3 regions of the Paenibacillus sp. NPDC057967 genome follow, and region 3 is predicted to be linked to each of the others. Evidence: riboswitches for the same ligand, from Rfam matches in the RefSeq annotation. Region 3 holds a riboswitch; each other region holds the start of a gene.
What was found. Region 3 has a riboswitch for ZMP and ZTP ahead of rpiB (ribose 5-phosphate isomerase B). Riboswitches for the same ligand answer to the same signal wherever they lie in the genome.
Positions count from the first base shown of each region.

Region 1 (4,034 bases), on a different contig from region 3:
AACAAGCAGCGGATTACGGCGCAGGCTATTCATGGCGACAAGTCGCAGAATGCGCGCCAGAACGCGCTGAATAACTTCAAGAGCGGCGCGACTCGCGTGCTCGTAGCGACGGATATCGCAGCAAGAGGAATTGATGTGGAGGAGCTGTCGCATGTCATCAACTTCAATCTGCCGAACATTCCGGAGACCTACGTGCATCGAATTGGTCGGACAGGACGCGCAGGCCATGACGGAACGGCAATCTCCTTCTGTGAGACGGATGAGCTTCCGTATCTGAAGGATATTGAGAAGCTGATCAAGAAGAAGATTCCGGTTGTTCAGGATCATCCCTATCCGATGAAAGGAGCCGCCCCTGCTGCGGCAGAGCAGGCTCCTTCGAAGTCGGCTTCCTCTGAAGCAAAGTCCTCCGAAGGCGCTGCAGGAAGCGGCAAGAAACCTCGCCGGAAGAAGAGCAAGCCGCAAGGAGCGGCAGCATCCGCAGTTGCGAGTGGGGCCGAACAGGCGAAGTCGCAGCCTAAGTCACAAAAGGCGGCATCGGGTGCCAGTGCGGCCGGTCAATCGAAGCCGCAGAATAAGCTGCAAACCGGGGAAGTCCGGCAGCCGGAGAACAAGCCGAGCCGCTCGAACGGTCCTAAGCCACAGGAGAAGAAGGAACAAGCGAAGCCGCAAGGGCAAGCCCCTGCGAAGCCGAGCCAGCCTCGTCCTGCAAAGGAAGACCGTCCTCGCGAGGGTCAAACCCAGCGGCAAGCGGGCAAGCCGGCTAGAACGCAGCAGCAGTCGAAGAGGCCGACTACAGCTGACCGTTATGCGAAGCCGCAGCTGCGTCAAGAAGTACACCAGGATTCGGGCAAGATTATATCGATTCTGCCTTCGCCGTGGTCGTCATTCTCCTCCAAATCAAAAAAATAGCTTGCCTCGATACGTGGCTGCTCGAAATATCCATAACAAAAAGCATTTGGGTTTTACCCAAATGCTTTTTTGTCATATTTAGGAGTCGCATAGCGGCAGGGATTGACTCTCTAAGCCTAATTTCTCGGCTTGCAGCTTCCTCGCGCGTTGCTGCGCTGGCGAACAAATCTTTAGCAGCTTATCATTTGTCGGATTTGAAACAAATCCGGCAGCTATCTTCGTCTATCGTTGCATAGGGGGGATAAGATGAGAAAACCGGTTTGGCTGACGATGGTTGTGTTAGCGTATTGGCTCCTGCTGCCTGGTCAAGCGATGGCGCTTTCTTGCGTGAAGCCTGGTCCAATCGAACAGCGGTATGAGACATATGATGGAGTTATTGTGGCGAAAGTGTTGAATGTAAAAGCGGGTCAGGAGGAACACACCATTCAATTGGAGGTTAAGCAAAGCTTCAAAGGGATCGAGGTTGACCGCCTAACGATTCTGGAAGATCGATATTGGGAGACGGACAGTCGCGTGAGCAAGGAAGGCGAGGAGTATCTGTACTATTTTAAAAATATCGACAGTCAGTGGGAGAATCAGCTTTGCTCGCCTACCGTAAAGTTATCGTTGGCAGACGCAGAGCTGGATTACTTGAAAGATAAGGAGCGTCAACTCCAACCAGCAAGCGAGCTGCCGACTGCAGATGCATCCCATGCCCCTGCAGCAACGGACACGACGGATGATGACGCAGAGAGCCGTCCGATCGCAAGCGATTCGGAAATGGGGCAGTTATCAGATTCGGGGAGGAGTACTTCAGCCGGGCTGATGGTCGGCTTGATTGCGGCCATAGTCATTATTCTAATTGTTGTACTGTTGGGAATGAGAAGAAGGAAATAAACGATTGACTTTTTCGTCAGAAAATTTATAATAGTCAGTAAATATTTGGATGTGTAACTGGCGAGAACGTAGATCACTACGGGGGAGCACATCTGTCATACAAGCCGTTCGCCTGGGCAAAGCATTTGATCATCGATCGAATGCTTTTTTATGTTCAAAGGAGCGATAATGATGGGAAAAGCTAAACAAGTAGCGGTGTTGATGTATGAGGGAGTGGATACGCTTGATCTGGCCGGGCCTTTTGATGTGTTTGCAGTAGCGAGCAATTGGGGACAAGATTTCTATGTCTATACGGCGGCTCTGGAGAAGAGGGAATGCCGCTCGATTAGCGGGATTACGCTTGTTCCGAGCTACAGCGCAGAGGATTGTCCGAGACCGGATATCCTGATCGTGCCGGGGGGCTGGGGAGCGCGCACGGAGATGCATAACGGGGCGATGACGGATTGGATTCGGAGCTTATCGAAGCAGGCTGAGCTCACGATATCTGTCTGCACCGGCGCGTTGCTGCTGGCTAAAGCGGGCTTACTGGACGGCCTGTCGGCAACAACCAACAGCCGCGCCATGAATCTGCTCCGTGAATCGGTGCCTGCCAGCACCCGCATCGTGGAGGGAGTGCGTTACGTGGACAACGGCAACATCATCCTCTCTGCAGGCGTGACGGCGGGCATCGATGCGGCGTTGCATGCGGTGGCGCGGTTAGCGGGAGAAGAGCGGGCGCTCGATACGGCAGCGAAGCTCGAATACCTATGGAATCGCGAAGCTCCTGTTCTGAATGCGCCATCTTCGCGAGCCATCCGCAGAGCGACCGCGGAGGATGCGGTGAAGCTGCGGGGCTTGTTGGAGGGAGCGGCCAGATGGATTCATTCGGCGCACGGCTTGCGGCAATGGCGCGAGGAGGATTTCACCCAAGAGACGGTCGACACATTCATCGGAGAGCAAGAGGTGTTCGTAACGGAGCGCGGTGAGGAACTGGTCGGCTGTTTCTCAGTTCACTGGTCATACGAAGAAATCTGGGGAGAGCGGTATCATGATGACGCAGGTTATGTTCATCGGCTGGCTGTCTCTCGGCGGTATAAGGGAGAAGGAGTCGGTCAAGAGCTGCTGGAATGGGCGGAGGGATACATCCGCAGCAAAGGCAAGCGCTGGCTTCGTCTCGACTGTATGGCGGACAATCCTGGTCTGAACCGGTATTATCAAAGCCAAGGCTTTGATCTGCAAGGACGCTTCGATGGAGAAGGCTGGAGCGCGAATCTGTATGAACGGAGAATCGCGGACTAACCATACGGACGCCGCAGGATGGTCATCAGGCTTTTCGAACAAGCATCTAATCTGCTGCGATTATATGATGATGACCATGCCGCTCTGTCGTGCGCTGAAAGCTGCGAATTATGCGAACGAATTAACCCGGTATGCTTGCAAGACCCGGTGCCTGCTGGCGCCGGGTTATTGTTGTTTGTGTGCATTTCACCCCATCCTATATGCAACTGACCGTGCAAGGCCTTGAAGTGCGGGCCAAAGATGGTATTCTGAGTTACAGAAAAGCGGAATCGGCAAGCCGGGGAGGAGCTGTAAGTTTGAAGCTTATTATAGACCAGTCATTGGAGCATCAGGACGTCGAAATTACGATTAAGTGCGGCATCATAGACGAAAATTTGGAGCGTCTTATTGCTCAGATCAGATTGTATTCATTCTCCATTACAGGCAAGAAGGATGGACGCAGCCATCTGATACGGCTGGAGGATGTCTATTACTTTGAATCCACGGATAACAAGACATTCCTATACCGCGAAAAGGATGTATACGAATGCCATTACAAGCTGTACGAACTGGAAGAGCATTTGGCGAACAGCCATTTTGTACGCATAAGCAAGTCCTGCATCCTGAATATTGCGATGTTGGCTAATGTGCGGGCGCTGTTGAACGGCAAGTTCGAGGCGCAGCTTGTGAATAAAGAGAAGTTGATCATTAACCGCCATTATGTGCAGGCGATCAAAGACAAAATGCAGTTTTGAGGAGGGATGACATGTCTACATTTAAGAGTTATTTTACGATCAACTGTTATGCCTTTACGATCATTACGATTATTTATTCGATTTTGGTAAAAGCGGGGCTGTTCACACCGATGTCGGTCGATGACGTCTTTATCTACTTCCTGATGACTGTTAGCTTGTCGATCCTCATTGCGATTATCGATCTGCTGCCCATCAGAAGTTATGCTCTGACTTCCTTGATCCGAATAGCAGGCATTG
Region 1 is NZ_JBHVQB010000002.1:134,328-138,361, forward strand. It holds gene ACFVSO_RS05060 (DEAD/DEAH box helicase) at 1-909, shown strand, start outside; gene ACFVSO_RS05065 (hypothetical protein) at 1,156-1,785, shown strand; ZMP/ZTP riboswitch at 1,829-1,910, shown strand; gene ACFVSO_RS05070 (GNAT family N-acetyltransferase) at 1,954-3,063, shown strand; gene ACFVSO_RS05075 (LytTR family DNA-binding domain-containing protein) at 3,360-3,797, shown strand; gene ACFVSO_RS05080 (hypothetical protein) at 3,809-4,034, shown strand, end outside.
Region 1: it holds a riboswitch for ZMP and ZTP, as region 3 does, so the genes downstream of both, ACFVSO_RS05070 (GNAT family N-acetyltransferase) here and rpiB (ribose 5-phosphate isomerase B) in region 3, are expected to answer to the same signal.

Region 2 (4,034 bases), on a different contig from region 3:
TGTTCGTGATACAGTCGATAAGCTGAAAGATTTTGCCGAGATTGCGGAGTCGATCAACTATCTCTACGTCGTGGATGAGAAGAAGAAGCTGATCGGCGTCGTATCGTACCGCGATTTGATCCTGGCGGAGATCGGCGATCAGATTACAGATATTATGTATGAGCGGGTCATTGCCGTTCCGGTCGATATGGACCAGGAGGAAGTAGCCCGACGGATCGAGAGATACAACTTTCTTGCTATTCCCGTCGTGGAAGAGGACGGTGTGCTTGTCGGTATCGTCACCGTCGACGATATTATCGACGTCGTCATTCGGGAGGCATCCGAGGATATTGCGAAGATGTCCGCATCGGGCAAGTCGATTGACTTCGATACGAAGGCCCATGTGGCGGCATACCGAAGGCTGCCTTGGCTGATTCTGCTCTTGCTGATCGGCATCATATCAGGGACGATTATTAGCCGGTTCGAAGAGACGCTGGATAAGGTTGTGGCGCTGGCTTTCTTCATGCCGATGATAGCAGGAATGACTGGGAATACGGGAACACAGTCACTGGCGGTTGTCGTGCGTGGCTTGACGACGAAGGAAGTGACCAGTGGCGTCGTTCGAAGACTGGTGTGGCGAGAGCTGATGGTCGGGCTGATGATCGGCGGCATCTGCGGCGTGCTGATCTCCATCATAGCGTACATCTGGCAGGGCAGCCCCATTCTGGGCCTTGTCGTGGGCGGCTCGCTTGTCATGACGCTCATTATAGGCACGCTGGCAGGTACAGTGATTCCGCTGTTGCTGTATAAGCTGAAGGTCGACCCTGCTGTAGCGTCAGGTCCGCTCATTACAACGCTTAACGATATTTTATCGTTGCTGATCTACTTTGGCATCGCGACGGCGTTCCTGGAATATTTGATATAAACGAGCGGGTGTACTTGATCGATCATAAAGGGAAAAAGAGACTCCAAATCACGTTGCCGTGGTTTGGAGTCTCTTGCGCATTTCGACATGCCGTTACGATTCGTTACATTCTCTGACGGGCTGTATGCAGAACAGCCTTGCATCGCAACTCCATCTCGTCCATAAGCGCAGCAGCCTGCTCGGCATAACGGCTCTTCATAGCCGACTCCGGCATAGAACGGAGATTTATCTCCACGGTGAGCAGGGCGGAGCGAGCTGCCGCTTCGAACAAGATAACGCCGATGCCAAGGTCAGAGATGACATGCTTGTTGGCAGAGTCGGCAATAGCGGCAGTGCTGGTTATGCCATCCCGGCATAATCTCATAAGTCGAAGCGGAACCTCAATGGCATGCAGGGTGGCGGACTCCAGGGCAAGCTTGCGCGAAGCCTTCTCGTCCTCTGTTGCTTTTGGCAGCTTTAATGCCGCCATGTAGCCGTTGAACGACTCGATGTCCGCATGAAGCAGCTCTTCTGATGCAGCGGATAGGCGTCGCATCTCCGACAATGTCTCTTGAATCTGCGCCTCATAGGCTGCGAACTTCTCCCCTTGGGACAAGCTGCCGGCCATTGCCGTCATGGAAGCGCCGAGCGCCGCGACTAACGCGGCAACACTGCCGCCGCCGGGAGTAGGATCAGGGCTCCCTGCCTGGTGCAGGAAGCGGCGGATGGAATCATCCCATGATACATTGCTCATATTTGCTCCTCCTCGCCTTGTTGGATGCGAATGGCTTTCATCAAATTTTGGAACAGGACTGCTGTCGTCAGCGTGCCTACCCCGCCTGGCACCGGGGAGACGGCAGCGACATAAGCATCCAGGTCAGCGGCACCATCTCCAGCAATACGGCCGTCCTCTGTTTCGTTGATGCCAGCGTCCACAACGATCAGTCTGTCATGAACCATAGCGGAGGTCATTCTATTCGGCCTGCCAACGGCTAGAAAAGCAATATCTGCATGGCTGAGATGCGAAGCGATGTCTGGCGTGCGAGAATGACAGACGGTGACAGTAGCCTGCTCCCGCTGAAGCAGGTGGAATAGAGGAAGGCCGACGGTCTGGCCTCTTCCGACCAACGTTACGTTTTTGCCTTCCAATGAAAATCCATAGTGCTTCAGCAGATGGATGCAGGCCTGGGGAGTAGCGGGATATAGGCCGTCTTCTCCCGTCAGGGTTGCCAGTTTGTTTTGCGGCGTTACGCCGTCGATATCTTTGCTCGGCCGAATTTCCCGTTCCACTCTCCTCGCCGAGATATGCTGCGGCAGAGGAAGCTCCACCATAATGCCATGAATGGATGCGTCTTCGTTCAACCGACGGATGAGCGCGATAATTTCGGCTTCTTCTACGTCGGCTTTGAATGCATGTAGGTGGAAGGATACGCCAAGCCGTTCGGCGATCCTGCGCTTTGCTTCTGCATAATAGGCGGAAGCGGGGTCTCCTTCGACAATAATTGTCGCCAGATAGGGCTGAATACCTTGCATGCCAAGCTCACTCACTTCAGTCATAATCTCCATGTAAACTCGATCAGCAGCTTCTTTTGCCTTCATCAACAATGCCATCCTTGCATCCTCCTCAGCGGGTAATTTTCGAATAAAACGAAAAAAAGCATCCGCATCAGCTCATGACGAGCCGACTGCAGATACTTCTCCCAGGCGAACGGATCCATTCCGTTCGTATGCTTCCTCGTGGTTTATTCCACTCTTTTCGCCAGTCGCATACGACGTTATTTTTATATCACCTATTATGTCCGCAATCGAATTTGAGGTCAAGATGATTGACAAAAAAAGACTTCACTCTTATGAATTCATTTAATATCTAATTTGATAATCATTAAATTATTAAATAAATCCGCAAGCTCATTTGTTCAGATGGGTATGCAGGCATTTGAACATGGTGCAGCGTGTGAAGAACGCGGTGAAGCAGCATGTGGGGGAACGGATTCTGTGCATCGTCGGAGCGGATCATAACGATATGATGCATGAGCAACTTCGCATGGAGGGGACAATTGAGCTCATTTATCCCTTGCGTTAGGAGTAGTATGCAACTTTTCGAAAAATATTTATTACAATTTATTCCCTATGAAGAGGGTGTGAGCGTGAAATAAAGCACTTACATTCATGAAAAGTATAAAAAATTGACGTAATGCGCCTCTCTCCACGGGGCTATAAGGCCATTACTATTAAAAGCTATAGGTTGACACGCTTATTAAAGTGCATTACTATTTTGCCATTACATTAATACTATGCGGTTACTCTGAATTTATTTTGTCAAAAAACCTCGTCATTCATCGAAAAATAACGGAAAACATAGAAATTTGTTTTATAAAAGTTGAACTAAAGGTTCGTAAGGAGCGTTCTATTGATATCGCCAAATCTCTATGGCTTGCCGCTCGGTGTAATGAAAGGAGATTATCATGACTACCAGAATCCAACTGATGAACGGACAAAATGAAATCTATAACGAAGCGGGCTTGCAGTTAATCGGCAGCAACGGACATAACCAAAGCGGGCTGTCGCCCCAGGAGCTGCTGGAATCGGCGCTTGGTCTTTGTGTCTCGATCTCGCTTCAGCAGAAGCTGGAGACGGATGGGGTTGAATTCGGGCGGTTTCCGCTCAGCGTAGAAGTGACGGCGAGGAAGACGGACAGGGAGCTCAACGCCTTTACCAGCTTTACGGTACGGGTGAAGCTGCCATCTACCATCGAGCCGAATTACAAGGACAAGCTGATTGCCATCGTCGAGCAGGCATGCGCCATCAGTAATTCGCTGAAGAGTGAAGTAGCTATAGAGACGGTCGAATACCATCTATCTTAATGGGCAGGCTGCCGCTTGCATGATCTTATTCAATCCGCTATAATCGGCATTACTTTATGTTATGAAGGGGTTTATAGCTATGCGTATATCCAAGCTGAATCAACTTCATCATCACAAGCAGCGTTAGCACACCTGATTGAATCAGGGCGGGCTAACGCATTTCGCGTTGGCCTCCCTGCGAGATATGAAGCGCGCAGGACCAAGAGGTCCTGCGCGTTTTTTTATGTTCACACCTCAATTCAAAAAAGGAGCTGACAGTTATGCAAAATGTCAAAGGAACCTATGAT
Region 2 is NZ_JBHVQB010000002.1:371,784-375,817, forward strand. It holds gene mgtE (magnesium transporter) at 1-904, shown strand, start outside; gene ACFVSO_RS06115 (cyclodeaminase/cyclohydrolase family protein) at 1,008-1,637, opposite strand; gene ACFVSO_RS06120 (bifunctional 5,10-methylenetetrahydrofolate dehydrogenase/5,10-methenyltetrahydrofolate cyclohydrolase) at 1,634-2,494, opposite strand; ZMP/ZTP riboswitch at 2,575-2,660, opposite strand; gene ACFVSO_RS06125 (hypothetical protein) at 2,826-2,966, shown strand; gene ACFVSO_RS06130 (OsmC family protein) at 3,349-3,747, shown strand; gene ACFVSO_RS06135 (histidine--tRNA ligase) at 4,008-4,034, shown strand, end outside.
Region 2: it holds a riboswitch for ZMP and ZTP, as region 3 does, so the genes downstream of both, ACFVSO_RS06120 (bifunctional 5,10-methylenetetrahydrofolate dehydrogenase/5,10-methenyltetrahydrofolate cyclohydrolase) here and rpiB (ribose 5-phosphate isomerase B) in region 3, are expected to answer to the same signal.

Region 3 (4,034 bases):
TGAGCGGGCTGCTGGGCAGTGTCGCCACGACCGCCGCCGGTATCTTGCTCCTCCTGCTTGGAGGTCATATGATCTACAGCTCGATCCGCGGGGAAGGCGTGCCGACCTTCAACCATCGTTCGTCGCTGGGGCTGCTTGTCCTGGCTCTAAGTGTTAGCGTTGATGCTTTTTCGGTAGGTGTAACGCTAGGGATGTTTTCCGCCGACTTATGGCTAACCATATTGTTATTCGGCTTTTTTGGCGGGATGATGTCCATGCTGGGCCTATTGCTAGGTCGCAAGGTAAGCAGCAAGCTGGGTGAATATGGGGAGGCTTGCGGCGGCGCCATATTGCTTGTGTTCGGCCTATTATTTATTGTCTAATGTAGTGTAAGGTAACCGTTCATACAAAGGAGCTGGCGCAATGAAACGTATTTTGTTCGTCTGTACAGGAAATACTTGCCGTTCGCCCATGGCGGAGGCTTTGCTTCGTCGCCATGCCGCAGTGCGGGGCATTACGTTAGCTGTCCGCTCAGCGGGCGTATCCACGATCGACGGCTTGCCGATCTCATCGAATACCTTATCCACGCTCAGGCTCAGGGACATTGAGCATGCAGGCTCCTCGCGTGCGATAACCGCTGAGGCTGTGGATTGGGCGGATTTGATTTTAACCATGACCTCCAGCCATAAGCGTTCTTTGCTTCATTATCATCCGGGTGCGGTCGACAAGACATATACGCTCAAAGAGTTCGCCTATCAGGATGACAGCGTGCTGCAGGATATATTGGAGCTGGAGGGTCTTTATACCGAAATGCAGATGAAAAGCGCGCTTGGCCAGCAGCTCAGCACATCCGAGAGACAGCGTCTGTTGGAGCTGGAGCAGCGTATTCCAAGCTTCGATATCGCCGATCCGTTCGGAGGGACGCAATCCGTCTATGACAGCTGCTCCCGCGAGATTGAAGCTTCCATTCAGAAGCTCCTCGACAAGCTGTCGAAACGTCCGTAATTAGACGTTCGAAACGATTGATTTCTGAACAGATATGAGCTATGATGATGGAGACAAAAGAGTTTCCGATGTAACTGGCGACGGAAGTGGGCTAACCACGGTGGAGCATCGGAATATACGGCCGGTCGCCTGGGCAAAGAGCAGCATGCTGAATAAGCATGTCTTGCTCTTTTTTTCGTCTTTTTGGCCGGAACAAGGTATACTATCACCATAGGTTATTTGCAGGAAGCAATGACTCTTACAACTTAAGGCAGGATGGTGTTCACATTGAAGATTGCGATTGGCGCCGATCACGGCGGTTACCGTTTGAAGGATGAGCTTGTTCCGATTATTGAAGCACTGGGTCATGAGATTGAGGATGTTGGCTGCGATTGCGAGCAGTCGGTCGACTACCCCGATTATGCGCTGCCGGTATGCGAGATGGTGGCTAGCGGCAAGGCGGATCGCGGCATATTGATTTGCGGTACAGGCATTGGCATGTCCATCGCTGCGAATAAGTATCCAGGCATTCGCTGTGCGTTGGTGCATGATATTTTCTCGGCCAAAGCGACTCGGGAGCATAATGATACGAATGTCTTAGCTATGGGCGAGCGCGTCATCGGACCTGGTGTAGCCGGAGAGATTGTGAAAGTGTGGCTGGAGACGCCATTCTCGAATGCGGGTCGCCATGCAGGCCGCATCGACAAAGTTATGCAACTGGAGAAGCGCTTCTCCATTCATCCCTAACAGCTGGTTTCAGGGAAGGAGGCGTGACTGAATGAGCAAGGAACCTAATGAGCAACAAGCGGCAATTGCCGGGCAAGTAGAGACCGTTGTCAGAGAGCTCGCGCTAGCCGGCAAGCTGGGAGCGGGTCATCTCCTGATTATTGGGGTAAGTACGAGTGAGGTGCTTGGTCATCGAATCGGTACATCGGGAGCCGTGGAGACGGCGGCGGCTGTCTATGCAGGCGTCGAAGCGGTCAGAAAGCAGATTCCGTTTGTTCCTGTGTACCAGTGCTGCGAGCATCTGAATCGGGCATTGGTTATCGAAGAAGATGAGGCCGTGCAGCGCGGACTTGACGTTGTCTATGCTGTACCTGTGCCGAAGGCGGGAGGCTCCATGGCGGCCTATGCATACGGCCAATTCGCCAAGCCTTGTCTGGTTGAGCAATTGACAGCACATGCGGGCATCGACATTGGCGATACTTTCATCGGTATGCATTTGAAGCGGGTTGCCGTTCCAGTGAGACCGTCCATTAAGACGATTGGCGAAGCTCACGTTACGATGGCGATCACGAGGCCAAAGCTAATCGGCGGAGCGAGAGCGGTCTACGACGAGAGCAGCAGCTTGAGAGCAGAACAAAAAGCCGGGCTATGCGAGTGAGTAAGGTGATTGCGCGAAGGACGCTTTGGCGATATGAAAGTGTGTTTTCGCTATTATACAAGCATTGATACAAGGAGGAACTAAAGGTGGAACAATTACGCAAGCAAGATCCAGAAGTATTGAAGGCGATGGGCCTTGAGCTTCAACGCCAACGCGACAACATTGAACTAATCGCATCGGAGAATATCGTAAGCGAAGCGGTACTGGAGGCTATGGGCTCTGTACTGACGAACAAATACGCGGAAGGCTATCCGGGCAAACGCTACTATGGCGGTTGCGAGCATGTCGATATCGTCGAAGATATCGCGCGCGATCGTGCGAAGGAACTGTTCGGCGCTGAGCATGTTAACGTACAGCCGCATTCCGGCGCACAAGCGAATATGGCGGTATACCTGGCTGCGCTGAAGCCTGGCGATACGGTGCTTGGTATGAACCTGGCTCATGGCGGCCACTTGACGCATGGCAGCCCTGTCAACGCTTCCGGCTTGCTGTACAACTTCGTGGCATACGGCGTTCAAGAAGATTCCTTCACCATTGATTATGAAGAAGTGCGCAAGCTTGCTTTCAAGCATCGCCCTCGCATGATCGTTGCAGGCGCTAGTGCTTACCCGCGCATTATCGATTTCGAAAAACTCGGCCAGATTGCCAACGAAGTAGGCGCTTTGTTCATGGTCGACATGGCGCATATCGCAGGTCTGGTTGCAGCTGGTCTGCATCCAAGTCCGGTTCCGCATGCTCACTTTGTTACGACTACGACGCACAAGACGCTTCGCGGACCTCGCGGCGGCATGATTATGTGCAGAAAAGCTTGGGCGGCAGCTATCGATAAAGCGGTATTCCCAGGTTCCCAAGGCGGTCCTCTGATGCATATTATCGCTGCAAAAGCGGTAGCATTCGGCGAGGCTCTGCAGCCTTCTTTCAAAGAGTATCAACAGAATGTCGTGACCAATGCCAAAGTTCTGTCTGAAGAGCTGGTCTCCAAAGGCATCAACATCGTATCTGGTGGCACGGACAACCACTTGATGCTGATTGATACGCGCAACCTGAATATTACAGGAAAAGTTGCGGAGCATGTTCTTGATCAAATAGGCATTACGGTGAATAAAAATGCAATTCCTTTCGATCCAACTAGCCCGTTTGTGACAAGCGGAATTCGTGTAGGTACGCCTGCAGCGACTGCTCGCGGCATGAATGAAGATGCCATGAAGGTAATCGCAGAGGTAATCGCATTGGTTCTGAAGAACCCGGAAGATCAAGCAGTGCTGGATCAAGCCAAAGGCATGGTACGCGATCTGACGGCTAAGTTCCCGCTTTACCCGGGTATCACATACTAATAAAAGGTCCCATTAGAAAGCTCTCGGCTATGAAAGCCGGGAGCTTTTTTGTATTCGAAAAAAACAAATGATGGAAATAGTGTAAAAAAGAGATGGTAAATGATTATGGAGTGTAATAGTTGGTCAAAATCATTATAAGTTTATATAGTTGAAGAAAGTGTTCTCATAAGATCATTTGGTAACTTTTTACGTGTGCTGCAATTGTTCATAAAAAGGTTTAGTATAAGATGGCGTAAGGGCGATCAAGTACGCAGTATTAGCTTATTCAGAGCCAAGTGTTTCAAAAAAAGAATATCAGGGTATGAAATGAAGGGAAAAAACGAACGATAGACTTGGTTTATTGGAAATCGATG
Region 3 is NZ_JBHVQB010000010.1:63,305-67,338, forward strand. It holds gene ACFVSO_RS24070 (manganese efflux pump MntP) at 1-362, shown strand, start outside; gene ACFVSO_RS24075 (low molecular weight protein arginine phosphatase) at 403-984, shown strand; ZMP/ZTP riboswitch at 1,045-1,126, shown strand; gene rpiB (ribose 5-phosphate isomerase B) at 1,252-1,710, shown strand; gene ACFVSO_RS24085 (TIGR01440 family protein) at 1,742-2,347, shown strand; gene ACFVSO_RS24090 (serine hydroxymethyltransferase) at 2,434-3,681, shown strand.